2 regions of the Lachnospira sp. CLA-JM-H23 genome follow, and region 2 is predicted to be linked to the other one. Evidence: predicted binding sites of a transcription regulator. Region 2 holds the regulator's gene; the other holds the start of a gene.

Region 1 (17,359 bases), on a different contig from region 2:
GACGACAGGAACACCGATTTCTATGGTAGTATATAATAAAACACAGCGTTCAGCAGATTATTCTGAGATAGCAGGCTATTACAGACCTGGACATGCAGATTATACATTTGATGAAAAATATGGTTTCAGGGATTACAGAGGCGGCGGACGAAGTTCTGGAAGAGAGACTATAGGCAGGGTTGCTGCAGGTGCGATAGCTGTTAAGATATTAGAGGAGCTTGGAATAAATGTATGCGCATATTCATCAAGAATTGGCGGAATTAATATAGACTATAATAATTTTGATTTGAAAGAACGTGATAATAACGCATTTAATATGCCAGACAGTAATGCTGCTATGCAGGTTGAGAAGTACGCAGATGAGAAGCTGAAAGAGCAGGATTCAATGGGTGGAATAATTGAGTGTGTTGTAACTGGTATGATGGTTGGTGTTGGAGACCCTGTATTTGAGAAGCTGGATGCTAATCTTGCAAAGGCTATAATGTCCATTGGTGCTGTAAAAGGCTTTGAAATTGGTGATGGATTTGCAGCAGCAGACAGTACAGGAAGTACGAATAATGACAGCTTTACTATTAAGGACGGAAAAGTTGTCAAAAAGACTAATCACAGCGGCGGTGTGCTTGGTGGTATGAGCGATGGCTCTGATATAATCATAAGAGCGGCAGTCAAGCCTACACCTTCAATAGCAAGAACTCAAGAGACGGTCAGCAAATCTGGCGAAGATATAGAGGTATCAATAAAGGGAAGACACGACCCAATGATAGTTCCAAGAGCTGTAGTTGTTGTCGAGGCGATGACAGCAGTTACGCTTGTGGATATGATATTTGCCAATATGACATCAAGAATTGACAGGATAACAGAGTTTTATAAGAGAGATTAATCAGGAATTATTTATTATAGAACAGAGTGATTAAGAGTTATATATTTGTTAGATATATAGATTGCATTTTATTAAGAGATGCAGATTATATATATTTGTTGAGAAATATAGGTTGTATATTTAAGGGCAATTAATTTAAGATTATATATAAGGAAAGAGAGAATATGTACAAGATATTAAAGACAGATGGAAGAGCAAAAAGAGCTGAATTTACAACAGTTCATGGAACTGTGCAGACACCTGTATTTATGAATGTTGGTACAGTGGCTGCTATTAAGGGTGCAGTTGCTACAACAGATTTACAGGAAATAGGAACACAGATAGAGTTATCCAATACTTACCACCTCCATGTAAGACCGGGTGATAAGCTTATAAAAGAGCTTGGAGGTCTTCACAAGTTTATGAACTGGAATAAGCCTATTCTTACAGATTCGGGCGGATTTCAGGTGTTCTCACTTGCGGGACTTCGTAAGATTAAGGAAGAAGGAGTAACTTTCCAGTCACATATAGATGGACATAAGATATTTATGGGGCCAGAGGAAAGTATGCAGATTCAGTCTAATCTGGGTTCGACTATAGCAATGGCATTTGACGAGTGTGCGCCTGCTAAGGCTGATAGAAAGTATATTATTAATTCAGTTGAGAGAACTACAAGATGGCTTGAGCGTTGTAAGAAGGAGATGAATCGTCTTAATTCACTTGAAGATACTATAAATAAGAGTCAGATGTTATTCGGTATTAATCAGGGGGCAATTTATGATGATATAAGAATTGACCACGCAAAGCGCATATCAGAGCTTGATCTTGACGGATACGCAGTTGGCGGTCTTGCGGTTGGTGAGACACACGAAGAAATGTATCACGTTCTGGACGAGGTTGTTCCATACCTTCCACAGAACAAGCCAACTTATCTTATGGGAGTTGGTACACCAGCTAATATCTTAGAGTCGGTTGACAGGGGTATTGATTTCTTTGACTGTGTATATCCATCAAGAAATGGACGTCACGGACACGTGTATACAAAGTTTGGAAAGATTAATCTTTTCAATGCAAAGTATGAAAAGGATACATCACCTATCGAGGAGGGCTGTCAGTGTCCAGCCTGTAGGAATTATTCAAGAGCATATATAAGACATCTGCTTAAGGCTAAGGAAATGCTTGGAATGAGACTCTGCGTGCTTCATAACCTTTACTTCTATAATCATCTTATGGAAGATATCAGGGGTGCTATTGATGCAGGAAATTACAAGAGCTTTAAGGATGAGAGATTGTATCTGCTTAAGACTTATGATAAGAAATAATTAATGGCAGTGCATAAATATTTAAAATCATAAAAATGCTATAAATTTATCATTAAACAATGGACATATGACCACAATTAAGGTATTATAACAATATTGAGCCTGTATGAAGGCAAGTAATTAGGAGGAATATATATGGGACAGCTTGGTATTATTGTAGTATATGTAGTTGCACTTGGTGCATTAATGTACTTTTTCGCAATTAAGCCACAGAAGAAACAGCAGAAAGAACAGCAGCAGCTTATGGACTCTATGGAGATAGGTGATTATGTTCTTACAACAAGTGGTTTCTATGGTGTTATTCTTGATATAACAGAAGATGATGTTATCGTTGAATTTGGTAACAATAAGAACTGCCGTATAACAATGCAGAAGAAAGCAATTGCTCAGGTAGAAAAGCCAGCTTCATCAGAAGAATAATCAGAGAGAATAATAAATCAGAATTAAAAGATTTAGCTTCCAGTGCCGGTAAATGGTGCTGGAAGCTTTTTGTGTAATAGGAAATTCTGATAGGATTCTCTGTTATACAAAAAATATCATATGACGATAATATGCGTCCGCACGAAGATGTGGGTTGATGCAAACGACCGAATACGGTGCGAGAATGAGCTTTTTCTATTTTGATAAAAATGGGCGTTTTGGTACTGTCGATATTGTACAAATACTTGAAAAATGCACTATTATGGAGTAATATATTAACCAATAGCCTGAAAGTGGGTTAATAAACTTAAGTAGGGTGTTAGTACAAGAAGGAAAGGCAGGATACGTTATGGATTGTAAAATAACTTTAATTCCCGGTGATGGAATCGGACCAGAGATAGTCGCAGAAGCAGTTAAAGTGTTAAATGCAGTGGCTGATAAATATGGACATAAGTTCGATTATACGAAGATTTTAATGGGAGGCTGCTCTATTGATGAGTGTGGAGTACCTCTTACAGATGAGGCAGTAGCAATTGCTAAGGCTTCAGATGCAGTGCTTCTTGGTGCTGTTGGTGGCAACGTGGGTAACTCAAGATGGTATGATGTTGCACCTGACCTAAGACCAGAGGCTGGATTATTAAAGATTCGTAAGGATTTGGAGTTATTTGCTAATATTCGTCCTGCATATTTATACAATGAGTTAAAGGCAGCCTGCCCTCTTAAGGAAGAGATAATCGGAGATGGCTTCGATATGGTTATTATGAGAGAGCTTACTGGTGGTCTTTACTTTGGTAAAAGACACACAGAAGAAGTTGACGGACTTATGACTGCTGTAGATACTCTTACATATAATGAAGAAGAGATTAGAAGGATAGCAATCAAGGGCTTTGAAATTGCTATGAAGAGAAGAAAGAAAGTAACAAGTGTAGATAAGGCAAATGTACTTGATTCTTCAAGACTTTGGAGAAAGATTGTACACGAAGTTGCTAAAGATTATCCAGGAGTTGAATTAGAGGATATGCTTGTAGATAACTGCGCTATGCAGCTTGTTATGAATCCGGGACAGTTTGATGTAATTCTTACAGAGAATATGTTCGGTGATATTCTTTCAGATGAAGCTAGTATGATAACAGGTTCTATCGGTATGTTATCATCAGCAAGCCTTGGTAAGACTAAGTTAGGCTTATATGAGCCAAGCCATGGTTCAGCACCAGATATAGCAGGAAAGAATATAGCTAACCCTATAGCAACTATCCTTTCAGCAGCTATGATGTTAAGATATTCACTTGACCTTGATAAGGAAGCAGATGCCATTGAGGCAGCAGTTGCAGCAGTCCTTAAGGAAGGCTACAGAACAACAGATATTTATTCAGAAGGCTGCACAAAGGTCGGAACAGACAAGATGGGTGACCTTATAGCAGAGAGAGTATAAATAAAGTATAGACAGTAATGATAAATGTTCCCTGGCAGCATAATGTATAAAAGCTGGATAATTAGTGAAGAAGTATAATGTATGAAGGCTTAACGAATATTGGAATAAGTTATGTATTTTATGTAAATATGAGAGCTAAGAGAACATTTTAACTTAAAGAATTAGATTTACAAGGAGAATAGTTATGGTAAGTGATAACGCAAGAAGCGGTATGCAGCAGGCACCTGCACGAAGCCTTTTTAATGCACTTGGCTTCACAGCAGAAGAGATGAAGAAACCTATGATTGGTATTGTAAGTTCATATAATGAAATAGTACCAGGTCATATGAATATTGATAAGATTGTTAATGCAGTTAAGTTAGGAGTAGCAGAAGCTGGCGGTGTCCCAGTAGTATTCCCAGCTATCGCAGTGTGTGATGGTATTGCTATGGGACACGTTGGTATGAAGTACTCTTTAGTAACAAGAGATTTAATAGCTGACTCTACAGAATGTATGGCTATTGCACATCAGTTTGACGGACTTGTTATGGTACCTAACTGTGATAAGAACGTTCCGGGACTTCTTATGGCAGCAGCCAGACTTAACCTTCCTACAGTATTTGTATCAGGTGGTCCTATGCTTGCAGGTCACGTAAAGGGTAAGAAGAGAAGTCTTTCATCTATGTTTGAGGCAGTTGGTTCATATGCCGCTGGAACAATGACAGAAGAAGATGTTCTTGAATTTGAAGAAAAGGTATGTCCTACTTGTGGTTCTTGCTCAGGTATGTATACAGCTAACTCTATGAACTGTCTTACAGAAGCTCTTGGTATGGGACTTCGTGGGAATGGAACAATCCCAGCCGTATATTCAGAGAGAATTAAGCTTGCTAAGCACGCTGGTATGGCTGTTATGGATATGGTTAATAAGGGTATTACAGCAAGAGATATTATCACAAAGGATTCTATTATGAATGCACTTACTGTTGATATGGCACTTGGCTGTTCAACAAATAGTATGTTACATCTTCCAGCTATTGCACACGAGATTGGTTTTGATTTTGATATTAAGTTCGCTAATCCAATAAGCGAAAAGACACCTAACCTCTGCCACCTTGCACCAGCAGGTCCTACATATATGGAAGATCTTAATGAAGCTGGTGGTGTATATGCAGTTATGAAGGAGCTTGCTGATATTGGACTTCTTAATACAGATTGTATGACAGTATCAGGAAAGACAATTGGTGAGTGCATTGCTACGGCTTATAATAAAGATGAAGAAGTCATAAGACCAGTTGATAAGCCATATAGTAAGACAGGAGGTCTTGCAGTTCTTTCTGGTAACCTTGCACCAGATGGTTCGGTTGTTAAGCGCTCAGCAGTTGTTGATGAAATGCTTGTACACGAAGGTCCAGCAAGAGTATTTGACTGCGAAGAAGATGCTATTGCAGCTATCAAGGGTGGAAAGATTGTACCTGGTGATGTTGTTGTTATCAGATATGAAGGCCCTAAGGGTGGCCCTGGTATGAGAGAAATGCTTAACCCAACATCAGCTATTGCTGGTATGGGACTTGGTTCATCAGTTGCACTTATTACAGATGGACGTTTCTCAGGTGCAAGCCGTGGTGCTTCTATCGGACACGTTTCACCAGAAGCAGCAGTAGGCGGTCCTATTGCTTTAGTAGAGGAAGGCGATATCATAAGTATTGATATTCCAGGCTTAAAGCTTGAACTCAAAGTTTCTGATGAAGAACTTGCTGCAAGAAAAGCAAAATGGCAGCCAAGAGAACCTAAGGTAACAACAGGATATCTTAAGAGATATGCTTCAATGGTTACATCAGGTAACAGAGGTGCCGTTTTAAAGACACCAGAGGCATAATAAGTATATTTAGATAAAATAGAATGATAAATATAATGAAAGGAAGACAGACTAATGATATTAAATGGTTCAGAGATTATAGTTGAATGTTTAAAAGAACAGGGCGTAGATACTGTATTTGGATACCCAGGTGGAGCCATTCTTAACGTCTACGATGCGTTATATAAGCACTCAGATGAGATAACACATATCCTTACATCTCACGAACAGGGTGCATCTCACGCCGCAGACGGATATGCGAGAGCAACAGGAAAGGTTGGTGTATGTTTTGCGACATCAGGACCTGGTGCCACTAATCTTGTAACAGGTATTGCAACAGCTATGATGGATTCAATTCCAATCGTTGCCATTACATGTAATGTTACACTTCCACTCCTTGGTAGAGATAGTTTTCAGGAAGTAGATATAGCTGGAATAGTTATGCCGATTACTAAGCACAGCTTTATTGTAAAAGATGTAAAGGATCTTGCTGCTACATTAAGAAGAGCCTTTAAGATAGCTAAGGAAGGACGTCCGGGTCCTGTTCTTGTTGATATAACTAAAGATGCAACAGCTAATGAGTGTGATTACATTAAAGAAACTCCTAAGCCAATTGAGAGAGTTACAGATACAATTACAGAAGAAGATGTAGAAAATGCGGTTGCTATGATTAAGGCCGCTAAGAAGCCATATGTATTTGTTGGCGGAGGTGTTATTGCATCAGAAGCTTCTGATGAATTAAGAAAATTCGTTAAAAAGATAGATGCACCTGTATGCGATACACTTATGGGTAAAGGTGCATTTGATGGTTCAGATCCTCATTATACAGGTATGCTTGGTATGCACGGAACTAAGACATCTAACTTTGGTGTGTCAGAATGTGACCTTCTTATTACAATCGGTGCAAGATTTTCTGACAGGGTTACAGGAAATACAAAGAAATTTGCAAAGAATGCGAAAATTCTTCAGTTTGATGTAGATGCGGCTGAGGTTAATAAGAATATACATACAGATGCTTCTGTAATAGGTGATGCGGCTGAGATACTAAAGAGAGTTAATGCCAAGCTTGAGCAGTCAGAGCATACAGAATGGATGGAACATATCAAAAATTATGAAGAAAAGTTCCCTATGAAGTATAGAAAAGATGTTCTTAATGGACCATATATTATGGAAAAGATATATGAGATTACTAACGGAGATGCAATTATATCTACAGATGTAGGACAGCACCAGATGTGGGCTGCACAGCATTATAAGTTCAAAAGTCCAAGAACACTTCTTACATCAGGTGGACTTGGCACAATGGGATATGGACTTGGTGCAAGCATAGGTGCTAAGGTTGGCTGTCGTGATAAGGTTGTTATTAATATAGCAGGAGATGGCTGTTTCCGTATGAATATGAATGAGATTGCAACAGCTACACGTTACAATATTCCAATAATCGAGGTTATATTTAATAATCACGTTCTTGGTATGGTACGCCAGTGGCAGGATCTTTTCTATGGACAGCGTTATTCTGCAACAGTACTTAACGATCAGGTTGATTTTGTTAAGGTATCAGAAGGTATGGGAGCTAAGGCATACCGTGTAGCAGATATAGAAAGCTTTGAGAAGGCTCTTAAAGAAGCTATCGAGCTTAATATACCTTGCGTCATTGAATGTGATATATGCAAAGATGATAAGGTATTCCCTATGGTTGCACCTGGAGCACCTATATCAGAAGCATTTGACAGAGATGATCTTAATAAAAAGGAGAGTGCTAATTAAGCATCAGCCTTTTGGTATTAAAAAAAGTACAGCAAATACTTTATTATGATAAAATATTAACTTGACAGAGCGATTTAGCAGGAATAGAATAAATGTTAATAAATTTTTAATATATTAAGTTATTTTGAATATATTTACTTATGATTAAATGTTTATGATTAATTATTGAAATGAATCAGGAGGAAGAGAAAGTGGCAAGAGTTTATAACTTTAGTGCAGGTCCAGCAGTATTACCCGAAGAAGTATTAAGGGAAGCAGCAGATGAGATGTTAGATTACCAGGGTTCTGGTCAGTCGGTTATGGAGATGAGCCATCGTTCCAAGGTTTACGATAACATCATCAAAGAAGCTGAAAAAGACTTAAGAGAGCTTATGAATATACCTGACAATTATAAGGTATTATTCCTTCAGGGTGGTGCATCGCAGTTCTTCGCAGAAGTTCCAATGAACCTTATGAAGAACAAAAAAGCAGCTTATATTATCACTGGCCAGTGGGCTAAGAAAGCATTTAATGAAGCTAAAATCTATGGTGAGGCTGTTGCTGTAGCTTCCTCAGAGGATAAGACATATTCATACATACCAGATTGTTCAGATCTTGATATTCCAGAGGATGCAGATTATGTATACATCTGTGAGAACAACACAATATATGGAACAAAGTATAAGACACTCCCTAATACTAAGGGACATATACTTGTATCAGATGTTTCATCTTGTTTCTTATCAGAACCAATTGATGTAACAAAATATGGTGTAGTATACGGCGGAGTTCAGAAGAATATCGGACCTGCTGGTGTTGTTATTGCAATTATCAGAGAAGACCTTATAACAGATGATGTACTTCCTGGAACACCAACTATGTTAAAGTGGAAGACACAGGCAGATGCAGATTCTCTTTATAATACACCTCCTTGCTACAATATCTATATCTGCGGCAAGGTATTTAAGTGGATTAAGAAGATGGGTGGACTTTCAGCTATGAAAGAACACAATGAAAAGAAGGCTAAAATTCTTTATGATTTCCTTGATGAGTCTAAGATGTTTAAGGGAACAGTTGTTAAGGAAGACCGTTCACTTATGAATGTTCCTTTCGTAACAGGTGATAAAGAACTTGATGCTAAATTTGTTAAAGAAGCAGAAGCGGCTGGATTTGTAAATCTTAAGGGTCACAGAACAGTTGGCGGTATGAGAGCTTCTATCTATAATGCAATGCCAATCGAAGGCGTTGAGAAGTTAGTTGAATTTATGAAGAAGTTCGAAAAGGAGAATGCCTAATGATTAACGTAAATTGTCTTAATAATATAGCTTCTGTAGGTCTTGACCTTTTCTCAAGCGATTATAATGCTAATGCAGCATTTGAAGAAGCGGATGCAGTACTTGTAAGAAGTGCTAAGATGCACGATATGGAATTACCAGATAATCTTCTTGCTATAGCAAGAGCTGGAGCTGGTGTTAATAATATTCCACTTGATAAATGTGCAGATAAGGGTATCGTTGTATTTAATACACCAGGTGCTAATGCTAATGCGGTTAAGGAACACGTTCTTGCAGCTTTACTTTTAGCTTCAAGAGATTTACTTGGCGGTATCAAGTGGGTAGAAGATAATAAAGATGATGCAGATATTGCAAAGTCAGCAGAAAAGGCTAAGAAAGCATTTGCTGGTAAGGAAATCAAAGGCAAGAAGCTTGGTGTTATCGGACTTGGTGCTATCGGACAGCTAGTTGCTAATGCAGCTATAAGCCTTGGAATGGAAGTATATGGATATGACCCATATCTTTCAGTTAATGCAGCCTGGAATCTTTCAAGCGAAGTTAAGCATATTGTTAATGTTGAGGATATATATAAGGAATGTGATTATATCACAATCCATGTACCAGCACTTGACAGCACTAAGGGTATGATTAATAAGGCAGCCTTTGATATGATGAAGAAGGGTACAGTAGTTATTAACTGTGCAAGGGATGTACTTGTTGATGAGCCAGCTATTCTTGATGCTATCAAGTCTGGCAAGGTTGCTAAGTATGTTACAGATTTTCCTAACACAACAACAGCAGGTCAGGAGGGGGTTATCGTACTTCCACATCTTGGTGCTTCAACTGAGGAAGCTGAGGATAACTGTGCTGTTATGGCAGTTAAGGAATTAAGAAACTACATAGAGAACGGTAATATTGTTAATTCAGTTAACTATCCTAACTGTGATTGTGGTGTATGTACATCAGCAGGAAGAGTTACAGTATGCCATAAGAATGTTCCAGCAATTATAAGCAAGCTTACAAGCGTTATGGGTGATGCAGGTATTAATATCGAATCTATGGATAACAAGTCAAGAGGAGATTATGCTTACTCTGTTCTTGATACAGGTTCAGCTATCACAGAAGATGTAACAGCTAAGCTTTCAGCTATAGATGGTGTTATTAAGGTAAGAGTTGTTAAGTAATTACAAAATTTAGCAGCAACAATTTATTATGGATAATTAAGAATAATAAATGTTATATAATTTATTTTGGCAGGTGTGAAATTCGTTTTGCACCTGCTTTTTTCCTGCATAGTAGTGTGAAATGCCGAAATCGTTTCTGCTTGCATAATAGTGCGTGGCGGTATAATATTAGATTAAGTTAATTGTATGGTGTATTTATAGTGATATCGTGTATTATATGGATAATAAGGTGTTTAGTTGTAAAAGTTTGCAGGACAGCACATTGTATTAAGAATTGTATGTAAAATATGGTATTTGTGTTAGTTTGTTAAAGAAATAACCTTTGTTGTCAATTATTAATGGTAATGTTACACTATAATAGTTTGGATATAGAAGAAAGCTGCAATGATGATATCAGATTATATATTGATATTAAATGATACATTGGTGTCTAATTATATATTGATATTAAGAGGTATATTGATGTCGGATTGCAGATTGAAAGTAGTAATATTATATAGAAAGTGAGGTCTATTTATTAGTGAGTAGATTAACGATATTAACTAAAGATAAGGCTCAGGTTACGATGGAGTCTTTATATCAGGATCTTGAAAGACGAATTGTAGCCAGTCCTCCTGGGCTTTGTCCGGTTGACCTTACAAGGTCATTTATAAAAATGTGTCTTGCACAGTCGTGTGGTAAATGTGTTCCCTGCCGTGTAGGATTAAGACAGCTTGCAAGACTTTTTGATAATGTTCTTGATGGTGAGGCAAATGAGGAGACAGTAGAGAATATTAAGCTTACAGCAGAAGGTATATATTATTCAGCAGACTGTGCAATTGGATATGAAGCTGCAAAGCTTGCATTAAAGTCAGTTGATGGCTGTATAGATGATTTTGAATCACATATACATAATGGTTTCTGTTCATGCAACAGTAACCAGCCGGTTGCTTGTGTTAAGTCATGTCCTGCAGGTGTTGATATTCCAGGTTACATAGCACTTGTACAGCAGGGAAGATATGCTGATGCGGTAAGACTTATAAGAAGGGATAACCCAATGCCAACAACCTGTGCTTATATATGTGAGCACCCTTGTGAGAACAGATGTAAAAGAACAATTATAGATGCACCTGTTAATATCCGTGGACTTAAGAAAATGGCTGTTGATAATTCAGGCATTGTTCCGGTTCCGGAATGTGAAGCACCGACAGGCAAAAAGGTTGCCATTATCGGTGGTGGACCGGGTGGTCTTAGTGCAGCTTATTATCTTGCACTTATGGGACATAAGGTTACTATATTTGAGCAGAGAAAGCAGCTTGGCGGAATGTTAAGATATGGTATTCCTAATTATAGATTTCCAAGAAAGAAGCTTGACGAGGAAATTGACTCAATACTTTCAACAGGAATAGAAGTTAAGAAGAATATAAGCGTAGGAAAGGATATATCATTTGATGATATAACCAAAGAATACGATGCTACATACATATCAATTGGAGCACACGCTGATAAAAAGATTGGTATAGAAGGCGAGGATGCCAAGAGTGGCATTACATCTGCTGTAGAGATGCTTCGTGCTATCGGTGATGGAGATATGCCAGATTATACAGGCAAGAAGGTTATCGTTATCGGTGGTGGTAACGTGGCAATGGACGTTGCACGTTCTTCAATAAGACTTGGTGCGAGCAAGGTAAGCATTGTATACAGAAGACGTAAAGCAGATATGACTGCCCTTGAAGAAGAAGTTGAGGGTGCAGAGGCGGAAGGCTGTGATGTTCTTGAACTTATGTCACCAGTGCGTATTAAGCAGGACGAAGAAGGTAATGCTATAGGACTTATTGTAAAGCCACAGATGATATCAAGGGTTTCACACGGACGACCAGCTCCTAAGGCAGCGGCTAAAGATGAGGTTTTATTAGAAAGTGACCTTATAGTTGTTGCTATCGGACAAGGTATAGAGACTAAGAGCTTCGAGGAACACGGTATTAAGGTTCAGAGAGGTGTTATATCAGCACTTAATACAGGTAATATTACACCACAGGACGGAGAAATGTCTGAGGGTGTCTTTGCAGGTGGTGACTGTGTAACTGGACCAGCGACAGTTATTAAGGCTATTGCGGCAGGTAAAGTTGCGGCGGCTAATATAGATGAATATTTAGGATTTAACCACGAGATTACATGTGATGTTGAAATTCCGTATGCAAGCAATGAAGATAAGGTTGCCTGTGGAAGAGTTGAGGTTGCGTTAAGAGATGCGGCAGAAAGAAAGAATGATTTTGAGCCAATCGAATATGGATTTTCTTGTGAGGAAGCGTGTCAGGAGGCTGGACGCTGTCTAAGATGTGACCATTTTGGATTTGGAGCATTCAGAGGAGGCAGAGAAGAACAATGGTAAATGCAACAATTAATGGTATAGCTATATCAGTAGAAGATGGTACAACTATCCTTGAAGCTGCAAGAAAAGTAGGCGTTGAGATACCTACACTCTGCTATCTTAAGGAAGTTAATGAAATAGGTGCGTGCCGTGTGTGCGTTGTTGAGGTTGAGGGACAGGACAGATGTGTTACGGCGTGCAATAATGTTGTTCAGGAAGGTATGGTTATCCGTACTAACACAAGAAAGGTACGTACAACAAGAAAGACTAATGTTAAGTTTATACTTTCACAGCACGATTATGAATGTGCTTCCTGTGTAAGAAGCGGTAACTGTACATTACAGTCACTTGCCAATGAACTTAATATATCTGAGATGCCTTATGACTCTATTCTTGAAAAGAATAAATGGGATAAGACATTTCCACTTATAAGAGAGAATAACAAATGTATTAAATGTATGCGTTGTGTGCAGATATGTGATAATGTTCAGGGTATGCACGTATGGGACGTAGTTAATACAGGTTCAAGAACAACTGTGAATGTGGCTAAGAACAGACTTATTCAGGAGACTAACTGTACTCTTTGTGGACAGTGCGTTGTGAACTGTCCAGTAGGTGCATTAAGGGAAAGAGATGATGTAGGCCGTGTTCTTGATGCAGTTGAAGATGAGAATATTATAACAGTCGTTCAGATAGCCCCAGCTGTAAGAACAGCGTGGGGTGAAGGCTTTGGACTTTCTAAAGATTTCGCAACAGCCAAAAGACTTGTTGCAGGACTTAGAAGGATTGGCTTTGATTACATATTTGATACAACATTTTCAGCAGATCTTACTATTATGGAGGAGGGAAGCGAACTTCTTGAAAGACTTCCAGAGATTAAGGAATCAGGACTTCCAATGTTTACATCGTGCTGTCCGGGCTGGGTCAACTTTATAAAGAAGGAATATCCTCAGTATGCGGACAGGCTTTCAACAGCAAAGTCACCACAGCAGATGTTTGGAGCGGTGACTAAGTCATATTATGCAGAAAAGCTGGGCGTAGAGCCTGAAAGAATATTCTGTGTATCACTTATGCCTTGTCTTGCCAAGAAAGATGAATGTACATGGGATAATGGTAAAGATGTTGATGCGGTTCTTACTACAAGAGAAGTGGAACGTATGTTAAAGTCTTTCTTTATAAAGGTTCAGGAACTTGAGGAAGAAGAATTTGACGACCCATTAGGTGTAGGAAGCGGAGCAGGTGTTATATTTGGTGCTACAGGCGGAGTTATGGAAGCTGCACTTAGAAGTGCTTATTACCTTGTTAATAAGACTAATCCTGAACCTGATGCTTTCCAGTGTGTAAGAGGTCTTGACGGCTGGAAGGAAGCTAAGTTTACAATTAATGGCAATATACTTAAGGTTGCGGTTGCAAGCAGTCTTTCTAATGCAAGAAAGCTTATGGAAGCTATTGCAACAGGCAAGGCACATTATGACTTTGTTGAAGTTATGGCTTGTCCTGGTGGATGTATTAATGGTGGTGGACAGCCTATTAAAGATGATGATAACAAAGTAGCCAATAGAAGCAAGGTGCTTTATGGACTTGATAAAGTCAATAATCTCAGATTTTCACACGAAAATCCATCAGTAATGCAGTGCTACAAAGATTATTTTGGTGAGCCATTATCACACAAGGCACACGAATTATTACATATCAGCCATTAGGTAAAGTGACACTACCTGTGTATTTGTATAATATGTTATACGAATTATTGATATACAATGTTAGTATGAATAAGATAATTAAGTATAAAATAAGATAAAGCCCTGTTATGCAGGGCAGATTGGAGGCAGTATGGCAGTTATTAAAGCATTTGAGTGTATAAGACCGGATGAAAAGGTTGCAGACAGAGTGGCGGCACTTCCTTATGATGTATACAACAGAGAGGAAGCGTTAAAGGAAGTAGAACGTGAGCCATTGTCATTTCTTGCGATAGACAGGGCTGAGACACAGTTTGACAGCAGTGTAGATACATATGCAGACTGTGTGTATGACAAGGCAAGGGAGCTTTTGGATAGCAGAATTGCAGATGGTACATTTATTACTGATACAGATAAGGCATATTATGTGTATGAGCTTACAATGAATGGCAGAACACAGACAGGAATAGCTGCCTGTGCTTCCATAGATGATTATAATAACAATATTATTAAAAAGCACGAGAATACAAGGGCTGATAAGGAACAGGACAGAATTAACCACGTTGACAGATGTTCTGCACAGACAGGACCTATATTCCTTGCTTACAGGGCTGATGAGGTTATAAGAAATGAAGTAGTCAAAGCCAAGGAAACAAAGCCGCTCTACAGTTTTACCTCACCAGACGGTATAAGACATCAGGTGTATAAGATTTCAAATGCACAGTCAGTAGAAAATATTGAGAAAGCATTTGCAGGAATAGATGATATTTACATAGCAGATGGACATCACAGGGCGGCATCAGCAGTTAAGGTCGGTTTAAAGAGAAGGGAAGAACACCCTGATTATACAGGTGAGGAGGAATTTAATTATTTCCTTTCAGTTCTTTTCCCAGATGAAGAACTTATGATAATGCCTTATAACAGAGTTGTAAAAGACCTTAATGGCTACAGTAAAGAAGAATTTATTAAGAAGATAGAAGAAAAGTTTGAAATAGAAGAAAGTGCTGCAGCAGTAGAACCGGCTTATAAGGCGGAATTTGGAATGTATCTTGATGAGAAGTGGTATAAGCTTAAGGCTAAGAAGGATATATTATCAGATGATCCTGTAGATGGGCTTGATGTTGCAATACTTCAGAATAACCTGTTAGAGCCTGTACTTGGTATACATGACCCTAAGACGGACAAGAGAATTGATTTTGTTGGCGGAATAAGAGGACTTTTGGAGCTTGAGAAAAGATGTCATACTGATTGCGTGCTGGCATTTTCAATGTATCCAACTTCCATAGCAGAGCTTTTTGCAGTAGCCGATGCGGGCAGGCTTATGCCACCAAAGTCTACATGGTTTGAGCCAAAGTTAAGAAGTGGATTGTTTATACATAAGATTGAAGAATAAGTATATGGTTCAAAATAGATGTAAAGAATATAGAATGGAAAAGAGGATTATTATGTTACATAAAGTATACGATATTGAACTTCCATATGAGGAACTTGGGTTAAAGACACCGGATAAAAAAGCAACAATAACAACATATATTAAAGAAATGTACCCGGATTATCAGGACCCATTTAACAGACCACTTGTTATAATATGTCCAGGTGGTGGATATGACCATCATTCACCAAGAGAAGGCGAGTCTATGGCTATTAAAATGCTGGATCTTGGGTATAATGCGGTAGTATTAAGATACAGCCTTGCACCATATGTATATCCGACACAGGTATATGAAGCGGCTTATACAGTTAAGTGGGTAAGGGATCACGCTAAGGAATGGGATGTTAATCCTGACAGAATTATACTTGCAGGCTTCTCAGCTGGAGGACATCTTGCGGCATGTCTTGGTACTATGTGGAGTGGTGATATGGTTGCATCATTTGCAAAAAAATATCTGGGATGTGATAAGGAATATGTAAGACCAGATGGACTTCTTTTAGGTTATCCTGTAATAACAGCTGGGGAAAATTCACATAGGGGTTCGTTTGTAAAGCTGCTTGGTGAAAACTATGATAAATATATAGATGATATATCATTAGAGAATAAGGTGTCTAAAGATACACCGGAAAGCTTTGTATGGCATACATTTGATGATAATTCTGTTCCATTAGAGAATTCACTTTTGTTTGTAGAAGCATTAAGAAAGAATAATGTTAAGTTTGAATATCACGTATTTCCAGATGGCTGTCATGGATTGGGACTTGGAACTAAAGAAACTGCTACAAAGGGTGGCAAACATTATCAGCCGGAAGTATATGAATGGACTAAGTTGTTTGAACAGTGGATGAACCGTATGGCATAAGAAACAGCCATAGAAATGGAGAAGGGTATGGATAATAAGTTATATAAGCTTATGGATTGGCCTGCGATTGAAGAAATTGTGTATTCGGAAAGCAGTCAGCCTTGCAGTATATTAGGCGGCCACCTTGTAAAAGAGGGGTATCTTATACAGGTGTTCAGACCGGATGCTGTATCTGTAAGTGTATCAGTAAGTGAAAGAAAAAGAGCCATACAACTTGAAAAAGTTGATGATGCTGGATTTTTTGCGGCATTAATACCGATTAAGAAAAATGTTAAATATGTTCTTAATATTGAAGATAAGAATGGGCATATTACAAGATTACGTGACCCATATTCATTTGGCAGATTTGATAAGTCAGAAGTTATATTTAACAAGTTCGCAGCAGGAACTGAATACAATGCATATAACCTTCTTGGTAATAAGGTGTGCGAAAAAGACGGCATTTCAGGTGTGCTTTTTAGAACATGGGCACCTAATGCGTTACGAGTAAGTGTTGTAGGCGAATTTAATAGCTGGGATGGAAGGATATACCAGATGGAGCGTATTACCGACAATGGTATATATGAAATATTCATTCCACAACTTGAAGCTGGACAGGAATATATGTATGAGATAAAGTTCAAAGGTACTAATACTGTATTAAAGCTTGATCCGTATGCCAGACAGATTACACAGTACGCAGATGCACACTCTGTAACAGGTGAGCCACAGGCTGTACAAGATAATGTTAAATGGGTAAAGCAAAGAAAACAGATAAAGGGTGTTAATAAGCCTTTGTCTATACTTGAGATTGCATATGATAATATTCCTGTGAATAAGGCTAAGGTTAATTATATGGATATAGCCAGATATATTACAGAGTATGTTAAAGATACAGGATATACTTATGTTCTTATAAAGGGCAGTGACAGTATTTTTGAAAAGACAGGTTATTGTTATGGTGCATCAGGTTATTATGCACCATC
Region 2 (17,359 bases):
ATATACTCTGTAATACTTACTCATTATTCACCTCTTGCTTTTATAAGCACATTTTTTATATTGTCAATAATATCGCCCGCAACCATAGAATACTTACCATTACTTAAGGCAGCTTCATCTCCTGCACAGCCGTGTATATATACGCCAAGTGCTGAAGCTTCAAAAGTAGTAAGTCCCTGTGCCATAAGTCCTGTTATTATGCCTGAAAGCACATCTCCCGAACCTCCTGTTGCCATTCCATCATTGCCTGACATATTAATATACACTCTTTCTCCATCAGAAACAATAGTTCTTGCATCTTTTAATACACATACGCAATTATGTTCTCTTGAATATGTTCTTGCTGTATCTATAGGATTATTCTTTATCACCGCAATATCAAGTCCTGTAAGACGTGACATTTCTCCTATGTGTGGTGTAACGACAACATTCTTATCTGACATATCATCTTTATATGAAGCATTACCACTATTGCCGCCAGCTTCATAGTCTACATCATCATTACTGCCATCAAGTTCAATTTTATATTGGGCGATTATATTAAGGGCATCTGCATCATACAGCTTTTTAATATTCTTCTTTGCTGACACACTTCTTACAAGCTTTACTGCACTTTCTTCCATAGACAGCCCCGGACCTATGCACACAACATCTGCCCAGCAGATACATTTATCCACTAATGTCTCTGTATTCTTAACAAAATCTCCACATTCCTCATCAGTATCATATGTATCAACAATACATTCCATATTGCCCGTTATAACTGCTGTACGGTTGCTTATATGCGTAAGGGTTCTTACAAGCCCTGCACCTATACGTGCCGCCGCTCTTGAACTTAATACTGCTGCACCTCCATAAAGCCTTGAACCAGCTATTACAAGTGCCTTTCCAAATGTTCCTTTATTGCCATCAGGCTTTCTTAGCGGAAGCATATCAGATATATCACTATAATCATATGTGAAAATATCCCTTGTCATATCCGGATATTGTGCAAAACCTATATCTTTTCTTATAATCTTCCCACAATATGAAGCTGCTGGATATAATATATGTCCGATTTTTTCAAATCCGAAGGTAACTGTTATATCAGCATTAACCGCAGATCCCATAACCACACCTGTCGATGCACTTATACCTGATGGTATGTCAACAGCCACAACAAGCCTGTTTCCATTATTGTCGCTATTCTGTGTATACTGCGAATGCACTGATGTACTGCATTTATTAATTGTATCTACTACTATTCTGGCCTCTCCTGCCAGTTCTCTTGATAAGCCATTGCCAAATAAGGCATCTACAATAACCCCATATTTAGAAAAATCCGGGCTATTAATACATTCTATGCCCAGATTCTTTATTATGTTCAATTGTATATCGAATTCTTTGGTAGAAGCGTGTGAGTTAATTATATACACATCCACATTGTAGCCCTTAAGATAAAGCTGTCTTGCCACCGCAAGTCCATCTGCCCCATTATTGCCACGTCCACATACGCATATAATGTCTGTATGTATATTTCCTTTAACCTTGCTTTCAATAGCTTCTGTCACTGAGAGTGCGGCTCTTTCCATAAGCACAACTGATGGTATACCAAGAGTATTAATTGAATAAGAATCCACATTCTTCATAGAAGCCGCATCTAATACATATCTCATTCCTGCTTATCTCCTACATTGCCTTCATTAATTCTGTCAACTGCACTACAATTCTCAGGTCCGATAATATCGTGTATAAGAGAATACATATTATTATTAACAGTTTCTTTATCCTGTTTTATAAGAATATTCTTCTTAAGCTTGACTCTTGTAGCATTAATCCACTTATCAAGTACCTCTATATCCTCTGTATTGGCATTCATTCTGTCATAGCAGGCTTTAAGTGTCTCTGTAAGAAGCTTCTCGTTAGCCCTTGCCAATTCTCTTGGTACTTCTAAGAGTTCATCTTCAAGCGAAGCTATCTTGTCATTAGACTCCTGTATAAGTCTTTGGTTCTGGCTCATACGCTTCTGCTTCTGCCTACTTGAATCATCATCTTCCATATTCTCAACAACATCATTGATAAGCTGCTTTTTAAGCTTCTTGATGTCTTTAATGTCATTATTAATTCTTCCCTGCTTCTTAAGCAGTTCATTAACCTGTTTCTCCCAATACGCAATCTCATCTGTCTTATTCTTCTCGTTAATAAGGTGATACCATCGCTCATCAAGCGTAAGAATCGGAATATTCTTAAATACATCACTATTCTTTAACAATTCATAAGTTATCTTAGACACCATCAATTCCCCCTTTGGATTTAATATCTTTATGAGTGCTTATTGGCAATTGTGTAAGAAAGTCTCATAAGGCTTTCTGATAAATGTACATTCTCAACTATTACGTCATCTGGCAGATTAAGATCTGTATGTGCGAAATTCCATATAGCCTTAATTCCTGCATCTGCAACCTGCTTTCCGATTTCCTTAGCCGCCTGCTTTGGTATTGTCAGTGCAACTATCTCTATATCGTTCTTATGTATAAAATCGGCAAGTTGATCCATCATCATTATATCTATTCCGTGAATGCTTTCACCTTTAAGCTCTGGATTGTTATCAAATACGCCGCATATAACAAAACCACGCTTCTCAAAGTCTGTATAATTAACAATAGCACGTCCAAGGTTACCAGCACCTATTATTATCATATTATGCTTCCTGTCTATTCCAAGTATCTTGCCTATCTCATCATAAAGATACTTCACATTATATCCATATCCCTGCTGTCCAAAACCTCCGAAATTATTGAGGTCCTGTCTTATCTGTGATGCTGTAACTTTCATTCTCACACTTAAATCTTTAGATGAAATCCTCTGAACACCACTTTCTATAAGTTCGCCCAGATATCTGTAATATCTTGGCAATCTTCTTATAACAGCCGATGAAATCTTCTTATTCTCTTCCATAACATTCTCCATTCCTGTGCAATACTGCTACGAAAAGGAGATGGGAAACCTGTAATTACCAGCTTCCCATCAGCCTTCAAAATTAATGTTAATTATATAACTATTTTGCTAAAAAGTAAAGAAATGTACTCTATCCAAGCACTCTCTTAGCAATATCCACAGACTCCTTTGCATCCTTTGAATAGAAATCCGCATGTATTTCCTTAGCATATTCAGGAGTAAGCACTGCTCCTCCTACCATAACCTTACAATCAAGATTGTTCTTATGTATAAGTTCTATTGTCTTTTTCATTGAAACAAGTGTTGTTGTCATAAGTGCTGACAGACCACAAAGCTTCGCACCATTTTCTTTAATCGCATCTACAACAACCTGATATTCAACATCCTTTCCAAGATCAATAACCTCATAACCATAATTCTCAAGAAGTACCTTTACGATATTCTTTCCAATATCGTGGACATCTCCCTTAACCGTCGCAATAACAATCTTTCCCTTGCTTACAGGTGCATTATTGCTCATAATCATATGTTTTCTTATAACCTCAAACGCTCCCTGTGCAACGCCAGCCGCCATTATAAGCTGTGGCAGGAATAATGTTCCCTTCTCGAACTCCTCACCTATCTTATCAAGTGCAGGAATCAAGGCATTATTAACAATGTCCATAGAATCCATACCTGCAAGAAGTTCTTCTGTTATTGCTGCACCTTCATTTTTTAGACCTTTCTCTACTGCATAGAATAAGTCATCACAGGTATAACTGCCCTTCTTATCCTTAAGATTAACACTTCCACCTGCCTGTGCTGTCTGACCACCCTGTACTGCATTTGCCGCTGTATTCATTGGATTAATCTTGCTTATATTAGGCATTGAAGCATAAGCCTTAATATAATCAACAGAATTCTTATCTATATTGGCAAGAAGCTTATATGCCCTTACTGCCCCCATCATCTCATATATGTTAGGGTTAATAATCGCAAGATCAAGACCATTCTGCATAGCCATTGTTAAGAAAATGTGATTGACAAGCACTCTGTTAGGAAGTCCGAAAGATATATTCGATACACCAAGCACCGTCCTTAAGCCAAGAGTATGCTTAACCTCATAAAGTGCATTAAGCGTTTCCATTACCCCCTCCTGTTCGGCTGAGGCTGTAAGTGTAAGACAGTCTATATATATATCCTCTTTAGGAATTCCTATAGCTATTGCCCTGTCCATAATCTTTCTTGCTATGGCAACTCTGTCTTCTGCTTTCTTAGGAATACCATCTTTATCAAGAGCAAGGCCAATTACTGCCGCACCATATTTTTTAACTATTGGCAGAATGTTATTAAGAGAGTCTTCTTCTCCATTAACTGAATTGACAATCGGCTTACCATTATATACTCTTAATGCAGCATCAAGAACCTCAGGTATAGTTGAGTCAAGCTGGAGAGGCACATCCACAACTGACTGAAGTGCTTTCACAGTATCAACCATCATCTGTCTTTCATCAATTCCCGGAAGTCCTACATTGACATCAAGAATATCAGCACCCGCACCTGTCTGTTCTAATGCCTGTCCAAGTATATAATCCATATCATTATCTAAGAGTGCCTGCTTAAATACCTTTTTACCTGTTGGGTTAATTCTCTCTCCTACAACTCTTGGCTGGTCAACTATAACTGTGCTTGTAGCTGAGCATACAGCCGATGGTATTTTCACTGGCTCTTTTGCTAAATTGCCTTCTTTATGTAACATATCTGATAAGCACTTTATGAATTCAGGAGTTGTTCCACAACAACCACCGAATATTTTAATGCCATACTTTCTTAAATCCTTCATAAATTCAGCAAACTGCTCTGCTGTCACATTATATTCATTAGTAACAGGGTCGGGAAGTCCTGCATTAGGCTTTACTATAACCGGAAGATTAGTCCAGCCTGTAAGTTCCTTAATAACCGGCTCAAGTTCCTTAGGTCCAAGTGAACAGTTGACACCTAAGGCATCAACTCCAAGTCCTGATATTGTAAGTGCAAATGAAGATATCTGACATCCTGTAAATGTACGCATATTTTCTTCAAATGTCATAGTCGTCATTATTGGAAGCTGGCTATTCTCCTTTGCTGCAAGCACTGCCGCTTTCACATCTAACAGATCTGTCATTGTCTCAAATACAACAAGATCTGCACCTGCCGCTTCACCAGCCTTGACTATCTCAGCATACATCTCATAAGCTTCCTCAAAGCTTAATGTACCTGTTGGCTCTAGAAGCTGTCCTATAGGTCCTACATCAAGTGCTACAAGTGCTCGTGGATTCACATTGGCACACGCCTTCTTTGCATTTTTAATTCCCGCTGTTACAAGTTCATCAACTGAATGCCCACATTCTTCAAGCTTATATCTGTTGCCACCAAATGTATTGGCATATATTATGTCTGCACCTGCCTTTAGATACTGCTCGTGTATGGAAATGAGAAGTTCCGGTTCTGTAATATTAAGCATCTCTGGTGTTTCACCCATCTTCATTCCTGCCGCCTGAAGCATAGTACCCATTCCACCATCAAGAATCACATAATCCTTTTGTAAAAGTTCTTTTAATTTATTCATTACAATGTCCTCCTGCTTCCCTGAATCTGCATGTACCTTTAAGGTTACACGACATACAGCCTTTTTTCTTTGAACTGACCTCTCCGGTTGTAAGCCCAATAACTGCTGTTACAGACTTGGTTGGTGTCATCATATCAGTCTTTCCTATATTAAGCCCTATAAGCTTAGGTGCATTTAGTATTTTTAAGAATTCGCCCTGCTGTGACAAAGGCAGATCACCATATCCTATTCCAAACCTGAATGTCTGGTTATACTCTGGAAGTTCCTCTTTAATAACAGCCTCAACCTTATCACATACCTGTTCAATTGCTGCACTTGCCATACTGTCTGATATTACAGCCTTGGCAAGGTCTGAGGCCTGCATCACCCTTAACATCCTGTCTATTCCATCAGAGATTGTCACTGCTATAAGTGCCGCTTTATTACAGCCTTTAAGATGTTCTTTAATTGAGTTTCCTTTTAATGTAACAGAAGTCCCTTCAAGCCTTACGCCCTCATCGACCTGTGTCACATCCACTACCCTGTATACATATCTTGGAACTGCCGCTTTTAAGACCTCTGCCTCACATTCATCTATAAGGCTGTTTATTGTCTCATCTGCCCCTATTCCCTTGTATCCTAAGTATCTTAATACTTCTGCCCTGTTTATACTGCTTAATGTCACCTGTTTTTTCATTTATTTATTCTTTCTTGCTTTGTCCTTATGCTTGCCTTTTCCTCTGCCCTTGCCTCTTGACTGGTTAGCCTTCTCAACATTAACACGGCGTCCCTTAATCTGCACGTTATCATTCATTGCCTTAAGAATTTTCTCTGCGTGTATAGCTGGTACATCAACAAATGTATAGTTGTCCATCATATCTATCGCGCCTACAAGCTTGCCAGGCATACCAGATTCACCTGCAATAGCTCCAAGAATATTAGCTGGCTTTATTTTATCCTTTTTTCCAATATTAATAAAGAGTCTTACCATTCTTGAATCATCTTTATCTGTATCAAAATGGAATTCTTCTACTTCATCTTCTCTGTCAAGGGTATCACCTATAAGCATTTTTAAAAGTGCTGCTGCCATATCCATAGATGTATATTCTTCCTGATTAACGTGTTCTTCAACAAGATTAACCATATCTGTAAGTCCACCCTCTTCGATTGTCTGTCTGATTTTATCAAACATATTATCAAGCTTGGTGTTCTTAACATCATCCAATGATGGAACAGGCTTTGCAAGTATCTTAGTCTTACAGTAACGCTCGATATCCTTTAACTTATACACTTCCTTGCCACTTATAAATGAAAGTGCCATTCCAGATCTTCCTGCACGCCCTGTTCTTCCAATTCTATGAACATAATATTCCTCATCCTGAGGAATGTCATAGTTAAATACCATATCTACATCATCAACATCAATTCCTCTTGCTGCTACATCAGTTGCTATAAGTATGTCTACCTTGCCGCTTCTAAAGTCATCCATTACTCTGTCACGCTGCTGCTGTTTCATATCACCATGTATTCCGTCAGCAAAATAACCTCTGCCCTTAAGCTCTGATATAAGCTCATCAACCTGTCTTTTAGTGTTACAGAACACTACTGAAAGTCTTGGATTGTATATATCAATAAGCCTGCACAATACTTCTGTCTTATTCTTAGGTCTTACCTCATAATAGAACTGTTCTATATTAGATACTGTAAGTTCTTTTCTTACTACCTTTATAATCCTGGCATCTTTCTGGAAATTTCTTGCAATATCCATAATAGCCTTTGGCATAGTAGCTGAGAACATTACTGTCTGTCTGTCTTCTGGCGTTTCTGTAAGAATTGTTTCCATATCTTCCCTGAATCCCATATCAAGCATTTCATCAGCTTCATCAAGAATAACCATATTAATATTATCAAACTTAACAGTCTTTCTTCTCATATGGTCCATAACTCTTCCAGGAGTTCCAACAATAATCTGTACGCCCGTCTTTAATGACTTTATCTGTCTTACTATCTCCTGTCCTCCATATACTGGAAGAACTTTAATATCACTCATATATTTGGCAAGTTTTCTTATCTCCTCAGCCACCTGTACAGCAAGCTCTCTTGTAGGGCAGAGTACGATTGCCTGAGGCTTTTTTATCTGTGGGTCTATCTTCATAAGCATAGGAATTGTGTATGCTGCTGTCTTACCAGTACCTGTCTGTGCCTGTCCGACAACATCAATACCTTCACATACAGCTGGAATTGCCTGTGTCTGTATAGGTGAAGTTTCCTCAAATCCCATATCCTCAATAGCTCTTAATATTCTTTCATCAATGTTTAACTCGTCAAATTTCATTCATTTCCTCATTTCTTAAATTTAATACACTTATCTTAGTCTAACTTTTTAATAATACATTATAGGAAGAAATAAGTCAAAAAAATTGCAATTTATTCTTAAAGCAAGTATAATTCAACTAATTAATTTAAAGAAAGGAACACTGTTATTATGATTCTTTCCTGTAATAATATAAGTAAATCTTTTGGAACAGATGTTATTATCAAATCCTGTTCTTTTAATATTGAAGACCACGAAAAAGCAGCTATCGTTGGTATCAACGGTGCTGGAAAGTCTACTCTTTTAAAGATTATAACCGGAATTGAACCTGCTGACACAGGACTTGTAACGTTAGCTAAGGACAAGACTTTAGGTTATCTTTCACAGCAGCAAAATCTTAATTCAGACAACACAATTTATGATGAGCTTTTATCTGTGAAGCAATATATCCTTGATATGGAAGCACAGCTAAGAAGTATTGAGAACCAGATGAAATCAGCAGATGATACAGCTCTTGAAACACTTATGAAGAAATATTCAGACCTTAACCACGAGTTTGAATTAAACAACGGTTACGCTTACAAAAGCGAGATAACTGGTGTTCTTAAAGGCCTTGGCTTTGCAGAAGAAGATTTCACACTTAATGTTAATACTTTATCAGGCGGACAAAAGACACGGGTTGCACTTGGCAGGCTTTTATTATCAAAGCCTGATATTATACTTCTTGACGAGCCTACCAACCACCTTGATATGGAGTCTATAAGCTGGCTGGAGAACTATCTGCTTAACTACAGTGGTGCTGTACTTATAGTTGCCCACGACAGATATTTCCTTGACAAGATAGTAAGCAAGATTATCGAGTTAGACAATGGCAATGCAACTGTATTCTCAGGCAACTATACTGATTACGCTTCAAAGAAAGCTATCCTGCGCAATATGCAGCTAAAGGAATATCTTAACCAGCAGCGTGAAATCAAACATCAGGAGGAGGTTATAACAAAGCTTAAGCAGTTCAACCGTGAGAAATCTATTAAAAGAGCTGAAAGCCGTGAAAAAATGCTTAACAAGATGGAATTTGTCGATAAGCCTGAAATTTTAAACGACAAAATGGATATTAAGCTTGAACCTAATGTAATAAGCGGTAATGATGTCCTTACTGTAGACAACCTTACTAAAGGTTTTGACGGAACTGTTCTTTTTGATAACATATGCTTCCAGATTAAACGTGGTGAACGCGTAGCACTTATCGGAAGTAACGGAACAGGCAAGACAACAATATTAAAATTAATTAATGGAATTATACCTGCCGATTCAGGCTCGATATATCTTGGTGCTAAAGTAAATATTGGTTATTATGATCAGGAACACCACGTTCTTGACCCTGACAAGACTATTTTTGATGAAATCAGGGATGCTTACCCAGACCTTAATAATACACAGATAAGAAATACCCTTGCAGCATTTTTATTCACCAATGAAGATGTATTTAAGTATATAAAAGACTTAAGCGGTGGCGAGCGCGGACGTGTATCATTAGCCAAACTTATGCTCTCTAATGCCAACTTCCTTATATTAGATGAGCCTACTAACCACCTTGATATCACTTCAAAGGAAATTCTTGAAAATGCACTTAATAGTTACACAGGTACTGTCCTGTTCGTATCACACGACAGATACTTTATTAATTCTACTGCAACAAGAATTATTGAGCTTGCCAATAAAACAGTTGTTAATTATATTGGTAATTATGACTATTATCTTGAAAAAAAGGATATACTAGGAGCAAAACCAATAACCAATAACATTTCTAAATCCAGCAGTTCAGCCATTTCAAAGCTTAACTGGCAGGAAGAAAAGGTAAAGCAGGCACAGCAAAAGAAGATTAAAAACGAAATCAAGCGTACTGAAGAACGCATGGCTTTAATTGAGGCTGAGATTGAGGAACTTGATAATATGTACGCCGACCCTGCCATAAGCAGTGATACTGCCAAACTTATGGAAATACACACCAGGAAGGAAGCTCTTAGCAAAGAGCTTGATGAGCTATATGATAAATGGGGGGAATTAACATTATAATTCCAATACCAAAAACAGCGAAAAATGCCGAAATAAGGCAATTCTTAAGCGTTTTTTATTGACAAAATTACCTATATGGAGTATAAATAACCTATACTTATTATTACTTATTTCATTTAAGGAGGATGTAGTTTATTATGAATAAGACAGAGTTAGTTGCTGCAATCGCAGAGAAGGCTGAACTTTCAAAGAAGGATGCTGAGAAGGCTTTAAAGGCTTTCACAGAAACTGTTGCTGAACAGTTAAAGAATGGTGACAAGATTCAGTTAGTTGGTTTCGGTACTTTCGAAGTTGCTGAAAGAGCTGCTAGAACAGGTCAGAATCCTCAGACAGGTAAGGCTATTGAAATTCCTGCTTCTAAGGCACCTAAGTTTAAGGCTGGTAAGGCTTTAAAGGATACTGTTAACTCAGCTAAATAATTAATATTCGATAGTGGATATTGCGACTGTCACTTAGGTGACAGTCTTTTTTATATGTATTTATAGATACATATAAATATTATCAATGAAATTCAGAAAACGGAGACACACTATGGAAATAGAACGTAAATTCTTAGTTGCACAATTGCCAGATAATCTGGACAATTATAATTGCAGATATATTGAACAGGGTTATCTTTCAACTAAACCTGTAGTCAGGGTAAGACGTGATAATGATGATTATTATCTTACTTACAAAGGCAGTGGTATGATGGCACGTGAAGAATACAATCTTCCACTCACCAAAGACTCGTATGAACATTTGATTAAAAAAGCTGACGGTAATATAATAACCAAAAAGCGTTATGAAATTCCAGATGGTAACGGATACACTATTGAACTTGACATATTTGAAGGAGCATTCAACGGCACTGTTATTGCAGAAGTTGAATTTAACACTATAGAAGAAGCTGACAATTACATTATGCCAGAGTTTTTTACAGAAGATGTAACTAATAACCCTGAATATCACAACAGCAATATGAGTAAAAAGAAGTTCGACTAACGTGAACACTCTAAGAAAAGAGGATAACCTGATGAAAAAACTCTCTGATATATTAGATATAAGTCCTGATATTACTCTTGAAACACTTCAAAGAGCAAGAATGGCAGCCTTAACACTTATCAAATGGCTTCTCTGCTCTTTATTTACAGGAAGCTTTATAGGACTTATCGGAGCATTATTTTATAAAGCTTTACAATATGTAACAAGCTTTCGGATCCAACACCCTTACACTTTATTCTTTCTTCCTGCTGCCGGTATAATAATCGTTCTTATGTACCATTTTACGCACGAAGACAAGAATACAGGAACTAATCTTGTAATAACAGCAATCCAGTCCAATGCAGAAGTTCCTGTCCGTGTTGCTCCTCTTATTATAATATCAACACTGCTTACACATCTTTGCGGTGGTTCAGCAGGACGAGAAGGTGCAGCCCTGCAGGTTGGCGGCTCCTTAAGCAATTTTATCGCCAAAATATTACATTTTGACGACAAAGATACAAGAATTATGATTATGTGCGGAATGAGTGCCTGTTTCTCTGCTCTTTTCGGAACTCCTATAGCCGCAGCCATATTTTCTATGGAGGTTATAAGTGTGGGGGTTATGTATTACGCCGCACTTGTTCCCTGTATTATATCCGCACTTATTGCTTCCGGCGTAGCTGGGTTATTCAATATAACACCAACTATGTTTATAATAAGCGAAATATGTGAACTAAGCATATCTACCGGAATAAGATTTATGATAATGTCAGTAATATTTGCCCTCGCAAGCATTGTATTCTGTTATATGCTTCATTCATCAGCCAAAATATATTCTGAATACTTAAGCAACCCATATATCCGTATTATAATAGCTGGTGTGCTTGTTATTATTTTAAGATATATAACCGGTACTACTGATTATCTTGGTGCTGGTGCTCCTATGATTGCGGCAAGCTTTATAACAAGCTGTTCGTGGTATGTCTTTATTTTAAAAATGCTGTTTACAGCCATTACATTAGGTGGTGGATTTAAAGGCGGTGAGATTGTCCCTACACTTTTTGTCGGTGCAACTCTTGGAAGCTTTTTGGCTCCTGTATTCGGACTTCCAATCGGCTTATGTGCCGCGTGCGGTATGGTAAGCGTATTCTGTGGCGTAACTAACTGCCCACTCACTTCTTTCATATTATCAATTGAAATGTTTGGTGCTGGTTCAATGAAATTCGTAATTATATGCGTAGCAATAAGTTATATGCTCTCTGGCTACTACAGTCTTTATAACAGCCAGAAGATTGTTTACTCTAAATACAAGACAGAATATATTAACAGACATTCACATTAATTATAATAAAAAAGGCAATTCATACAGAATTATCATATCTACCGATTTTTCTGCTAATGAATTGCCTTTTTACTGCTTTTACCGCTTTTACTGCTTTAACTATGCATCATTCTTATATATTTTATTTGTAGAAATTGTCCTCTGGAAGCTTTCCACCAACTGAAGCTGGATTTGCTTCGTAAAGAACATTTAAATATTTGCTTATTTTGTCTTTGGCATCACTGCCTGTTATTATTGTTATGTTGCATTTAGGTATTGCCTGCTTTGCAACTGCGGCTTTTGTTATACCATATTTTTCTACAAGTGTTGAAACCTCATCTACATTTGCATTAACATAATCTGCTGAAAGCTTATATTCCTCAAGGAACTTGTCAACCGCAGCCTTATGGTTATTGTAATATTCTGTATTGACAACTATTACACCTGTTACTACTGTACTTCCGTCCTTTGATACATTTTCCCATTCCTTAGTAACATCAAGAGCTATTCTTGCTTCCTTATTATTCATAAGAACTGTTGTAGCAAATGGCTGTGGAAGCATAGCTACAGTTTCTTCCTTCGCTGATGCCATAATAGCCGCAACCTCGGAAGCCTCTGACTTAAATTCAATGTGTACATCCTTATCAGGGTCAATTCCGTTGGTATTTAAAAGGTATCTTAATGTATATTCAGGTGTAGTTCCTTTACCTGTTGTGTATATTGTACGTCCTTTAAGGTCGCTTACATTAGTTACCTCGCCCTTATTATCAAGTATATATAACACGCCAAGTGTATTAATTCCTACAACAGATACCTTGCCATTACTCTTATTATAAAGTGTTGCCGCCGCATTACAAGGCATAGCTGCAATCTGGACATCGCCCTTTATAAGGTCTGCTGTAAATGCATCTGCCGCCGCCTCTATCTGAAATGTGTAATTATTGGCTGTTTTATTATCCTCATTATCGCTCATAAGCTTAACCATTCCTATAGCTGTAGGTCCTTTAAGTGCAGCTACTTTTATGTCTTCGCTTACATACTCACTTGTACTTTCCTGTGTTGCATTGTCTGACTTATCACTGCTGTTACTGCCACAGGCTGTAAACATTACGCTGACCATTACAAGCATAAGAATAGCAGCTGTCAGTTTCCTCATTCTCTCTCTCATATTGTTTCCTTCCATTCCTTTATAATTATCTGTAATGACATTATTCCGTTAAATGTATTGATATCCGGATAATATATTATAGAAATTCTCATTCCTGCCCTTGGAATATCATCTATATTATTAATTCCAAACTGTACAGCAGGTACATAAGTTCCGTCCTCTGTTTCTAACTGGCATCTAAGAACATTTTTATTCTTTCCAATAACTGAAGCTGTCTTTACATATAAGTTCCTATCTGCAAATACCGGCTTTTCATTACCCTTTCCGAATGGTTCAAGCAGCTTTAACTGGTTAACCAGCCGGATATTGGCATACGATACAGGCATTGGAACATCAATCCACATTTTAGGAATTAAATCCTCATCTGTAAGTATCGCATTATCATTCAGCATTTTTCTGAATATGTCAATATCAGATATTGCTAATGATAAACCAGCCGCCATAGGATGTCCACCATATTTAGTGAGAACATTTTTACATTTATTAATCTCTTCGTACATATTATAGCCTTCGATTGAACGTCCTGAGCCTTTTGCCCCGTCCTCAGCATTAGTAATAACAAATGTAGGCCTGTAATATCTTTCTTTAATTCTGCCTGCTATTATTCCAGCTATGCTCTCGTGGCAGTCCTTTAAATATATAACAAGCACTCTATCCTTAAGAAGACCAGTATTCTCTACTAATTCTATTGCCTTCTGCGTCTCCTGCTCTGTCATTGACTTTCTTTCATTATTAAGGGCTATAAGCTCTTTTGCCATATTATGTGCCTTTTCATTATCCTTGCAAAGCATAAGTTCAATTGCCTGTCTTGCTGTATCAAGACGTCCACTGGCGTTAAGACATGGTCCTATTACAAAGCCTATATGATATGAGCTTATATTATTAATATCAAGCTGGCACTCCTCTATAAGTGCCCTAAGCCCTGTATTTTTTGTATGTGCAATATGCTTAAGGCCATATTTAACTACTATTCTATTCTCGTCAATAAGGTCGACTATATCACCTACAGTGGCTATTGCCATAAATTCAATATAATCTTCAAGCTCTTTCTTATCAAGCCCTAATCTGTCATATAACAGGCTTATAAGCTTATATGCAACGCCTGCTCCACATAACAGCTTAAATGGATAATCACAATCTGCCTGTTTAGGGTTAATAACTGCATCTGCCGGAGGTACAATGTATACCTTTTTATCGTCCTTTATCTCAAATGGAACATCGTGGTGGTCGGTCACTATTATTGTAATTCCATTATCCTTTGCATACCTGATCTGATTATATGCAGCTATTCCATTATCACAGGTAACAATTGTATCAATCCCTTCATTGATTGCATTGTCTATTAAATGCTCATTAATTCCATAACCATCATTTATCCTATGCGGTACAACATAATCCACATCTGCTCCTGCCGCCTTTAAGCCGCAGAATAATATATAAATAGAACATATTCCATCAATATCATAATCTCCGATTATTCTTACAGGCTTATGTTCCTCTATTTTCTTAGTAATAATATCAACAAATTTATCGGCATCTTTCATACTATGAGGATTATGTATATCGTTAAGATTCCCATTAAGATACATATCTATATCTTTACTGCCGCATATATCCCTGTTTCTTATTATACGGGCAAGAACCTGATCTATTCCGTATTCAGAGGCTATCTGCTTAAAATCTGCTTTTTTGGCGTATACCATCCATTTGCTGTTCACGTTTGTTCTCCATTCTTATGGCAATATTGCTTGTATTAAAAATGGTGCATCGTTTGATGATGCACCATTTTACTGCTTTACAAAGCCATTATATTAATTATTTATTATACCTGAGCTCCGTCTTTACCTATGCTTTCTGCTTTTTTTCTTTTATTAACTGCTTCATCAATAACTCCTCTGTTCTTTCCACCAAGCATATACCAGAATGAACTTGTAAGGAATACTGATGAGTAGAAACCTACGATAATACCAACAATAAGTGGAAGTGAGAATTCCTTAACTGATGTTACACCGAGTATGTATAACATAACCAGCATAATAAGAGTTGTTATTGTTGTATTAATATTTCTTGTTAATGTACTTGTTATAGCTGAGTTAACAAGCTCTGTAATATTAGTCTTAGAGTTAGCACTCTTTAACATTTCCCTGATACGGTCAAATATAATGATTGTACCATTAATTGAGTAACCTACTATTGTAAGCATACAGGCAATAAATGTATTACCTACTGGCACTCTGAATACTGCATAGAATGTAATAACTACTAATACATCCTGTAAAAGAGCCATAACAGCTGCAAGCGCGAATTTGATATCCCTGAATCTTGCAAAGATATATATAAGCATTGCTATTGTAGCAAGAATTACTGAAAGAATAGCATTCTTCTTCATAGTACTGCTGACAGATGAGCTGATTGTGTCTGTCTCAACTATCGAACCATCTTCAATAGGGAACTTAGCTGTTACAGCTTCCTCAACAGCTTCTCTTTGCTCAAGTGAAAGGTCTGTTGTCTTAAATGAAACCTTAGTTGAGTTCTGAACCTTCTGCTGTTGTACTTCTGTTATACCTGCAGCATCCCTGATTACAGGAATAATATCATTCTCTATCTCTGACTGTGAATATTCTTTGTCAAATGTAAAGCTTGTTGTTGAACCGCCAACAAATTCAAGGCTGAAATTAAGTGCTCTGTTACCAAGTGCACTCTGTACTCCCATTGTTATAAAACCAATAACAATAAGAACAATTGAAACCGTAATAGTCCATTTCTTAATTGAAAGAATATCATAAGTTCTTCTATGTGTTGTCTTTCCATACATCGATGGCTTAGTAAGACCAAAGTTATAAAGAAGCTTCATAATAACTTTAGTAATCACAAGTGCTGTAAATATTGAAACTATGTTACCTACTGCAAGAGTTGTTGCAAATCCCTTAACAGGACCAGTACCGAATATATAAAGTACAATAGCTGCAATAAGTGTTGTTACGTTACCATCAACGATAGCTGATGTAGCTTTGTTATAACCTGCAAGAATAGAATTCTCAACACCCTTTCCTGCGGCTATCTCTTCCCTGATACGTGTATAGATAATAACATTGGCATCAACCGCCATACCAATACCAAGTATGATACCGGCAATACCCGGGAGTGTTAATGTAAGATCATATACACTTACAAGGAATAATACTAATGTTGTGTATATAATAAGCGAAAGTGTTGCAACAACACCTGGTACTCTGTATATAGCAATCATAAATACACATAACAATGCAAAACCAATAGCTGCTGCTATAAGACTTGTATGAATTGCATCGTGTCCTAACTGTGCACCTACGATATTAGAGCTTACTTCATTAAGTGTAAGAGGAATAGATCCAATTCTTATGTATGTAGCAAGATTATCTGCCGCATCAAATGTTTCCATACCTGTAATTGAAGCATTACCACCTGTTATAGCCTGATTAACTGTTGGATAACTTACAACCGAACCATCATATACTATGTATATTCTGCTTCCTATATTGTTAGCTGTTGCCTCAGCGAACTTATCTCCACCTTCATCTGTAAATGTAAGCGATACACCATATGGTGTGCTGTCTTTAGATGATGTATCTGTGTAAGCCTGTGCTGTCTTTACGTCAGAACCTGTAAGAAGTGGTGTGTAATCCTCTCCCTGTGACCACGCTGTATAACCTGTGTAATCAAGGAATTCAAGTGAACCTGGTGTTCCTAATTCTGTAAGAATTTCATTAGCATCTGTAACACCTGGAATTTCTACTGTAATTCTGTTCTCGCCCTCTTTGTAGACCTGAGATTCTGTACTTCTTCCCTCGATACGTTTCTCAAGCTTATATATAGTATCTTCTATATCCTGGGAACTTGGGTTATCTTCTTTAATCTCATAAGTAATACTGACACCACCTGCAAGGTCAAGACCTAAGTTGATGTCCTTAGCACTGCCATAGCCTTTGCCGTTCATTCCGAATATAGCTGTAAGCGAAAGTCCTACAAGCAATA

Evidence for each region. The regulator Rex, encoded in region 2, represses fermentation and respiration genes when NADH is low (regulators of the CRP and FNR family bind a similar motif). The targets are predictions, from matches to a motif close to ATTGTTAANTANTTAACAAT.
Region 1: a site for Rex is predicted at 10,375-10,394, ahead of WMO42_RS12470 (NAD(P)-binding protein). Genes of this name have one in related genera too.

Annotation. Positions count from the first base shown of each region.
Region 1 covers NZ_JBBMET010000010.1:64,788-82,146, forward strand. The annotation lists gene aroC (chorismate synthase) at 1-880, shown strand, start outside; gene tgt (tRNA guanosine(34) transglycosylase Tgt) at 1,045-2,181, shown strand; gene yajC (preprotein translocase subunit YajC) at 2,317-2,601, shown strand; gene leuB (3-isopropylmalate dehydrogenase) at 2,951-4,033, shown strand; gene ilvD (dihydroxy-acid dehydratase) at 4,218-5,888, shown strand; gene ilvB (biosynthetic-type acetolactate synthase large subunit) at 5,943-7,634, shown strand; gene serC (3-phosphoserine/phosphohydroxythreonine transaminase) at 7,826-8,908, shown strand; gene WMO42_RS12465 (phosphoglycerate dehydrogenase) at 8,908-10,071, shown strand; gene WMO42_RS12470 (NAD(P)-binding protein) at 10,592-12,442, shown strand; gene WMO42_RS12475 (NADH-dependent [FeFe] hydrogenase, group A6) at 12,436-14,124, shown strand; gene WMO42_RS12480 (DUF1015 family protein) at 14,255-15,493, shown strand; gene WMO42_RS12485 (alpha/beta hydrolase) at 15,546-16,394, shown strand; gene WMO42_RS12490 (alpha amylase C-terminal domain-containing protein) at 16,422-17,359, shown strand, end outside.
Region 2 covers NZ_JBBMET010000005.1:132,595-149,953, reverse strand. The annotation lists gene alr (alanine racemase) at 1-24, opposite strand, end outside; gene WMO42_RS08095 (NAD(P)H-hydrate dehydratase) at 24-1,655, opposite strand; gene WMO42_RS08090 (hypothetical protein) at 1,652-2,275, opposite strand; gene WMO42_RS08085 (redox-sensing transcriptional repressor Rex) at 2,302-2,937, opposite strand; gene WMO42_RS08080 (homocysteine S-methyltransferase family protein) at 3,068-5,524, opposite strand; gene WMO42_RS08075 (methionine synthase) at 5,517-6,200, opposite strand; gene WMO42_RS08070 (DEAD/DEAH box helicase) at 6,201-7,838, opposite strand; gene abc-f (ribosomal protection-like ABC-F family protein) at 7,989-9,893, shown strand; gene WMO42_RS08060 (HU family DNA-binding protein) at 10,031-10,312, shown strand; gene WMO42_RS08055 (CYTH domain-containing protein) at 10,425-10,877, shown strand; gene WMO42_RS08050 (chloride channel protein) at 10,909-12,198, shown strand; gene WMO42_RS08045 (ABC transporter substrate-binding protein) at 12,320-13,345, opposite strand; gene recJ (single-stranded-DNA-specific exonuclease RecJ) at 13,342-15,048, opposite strand; gene secD (protein translocase subunit SecD) at 15,168-17,359, opposite strand, start outside.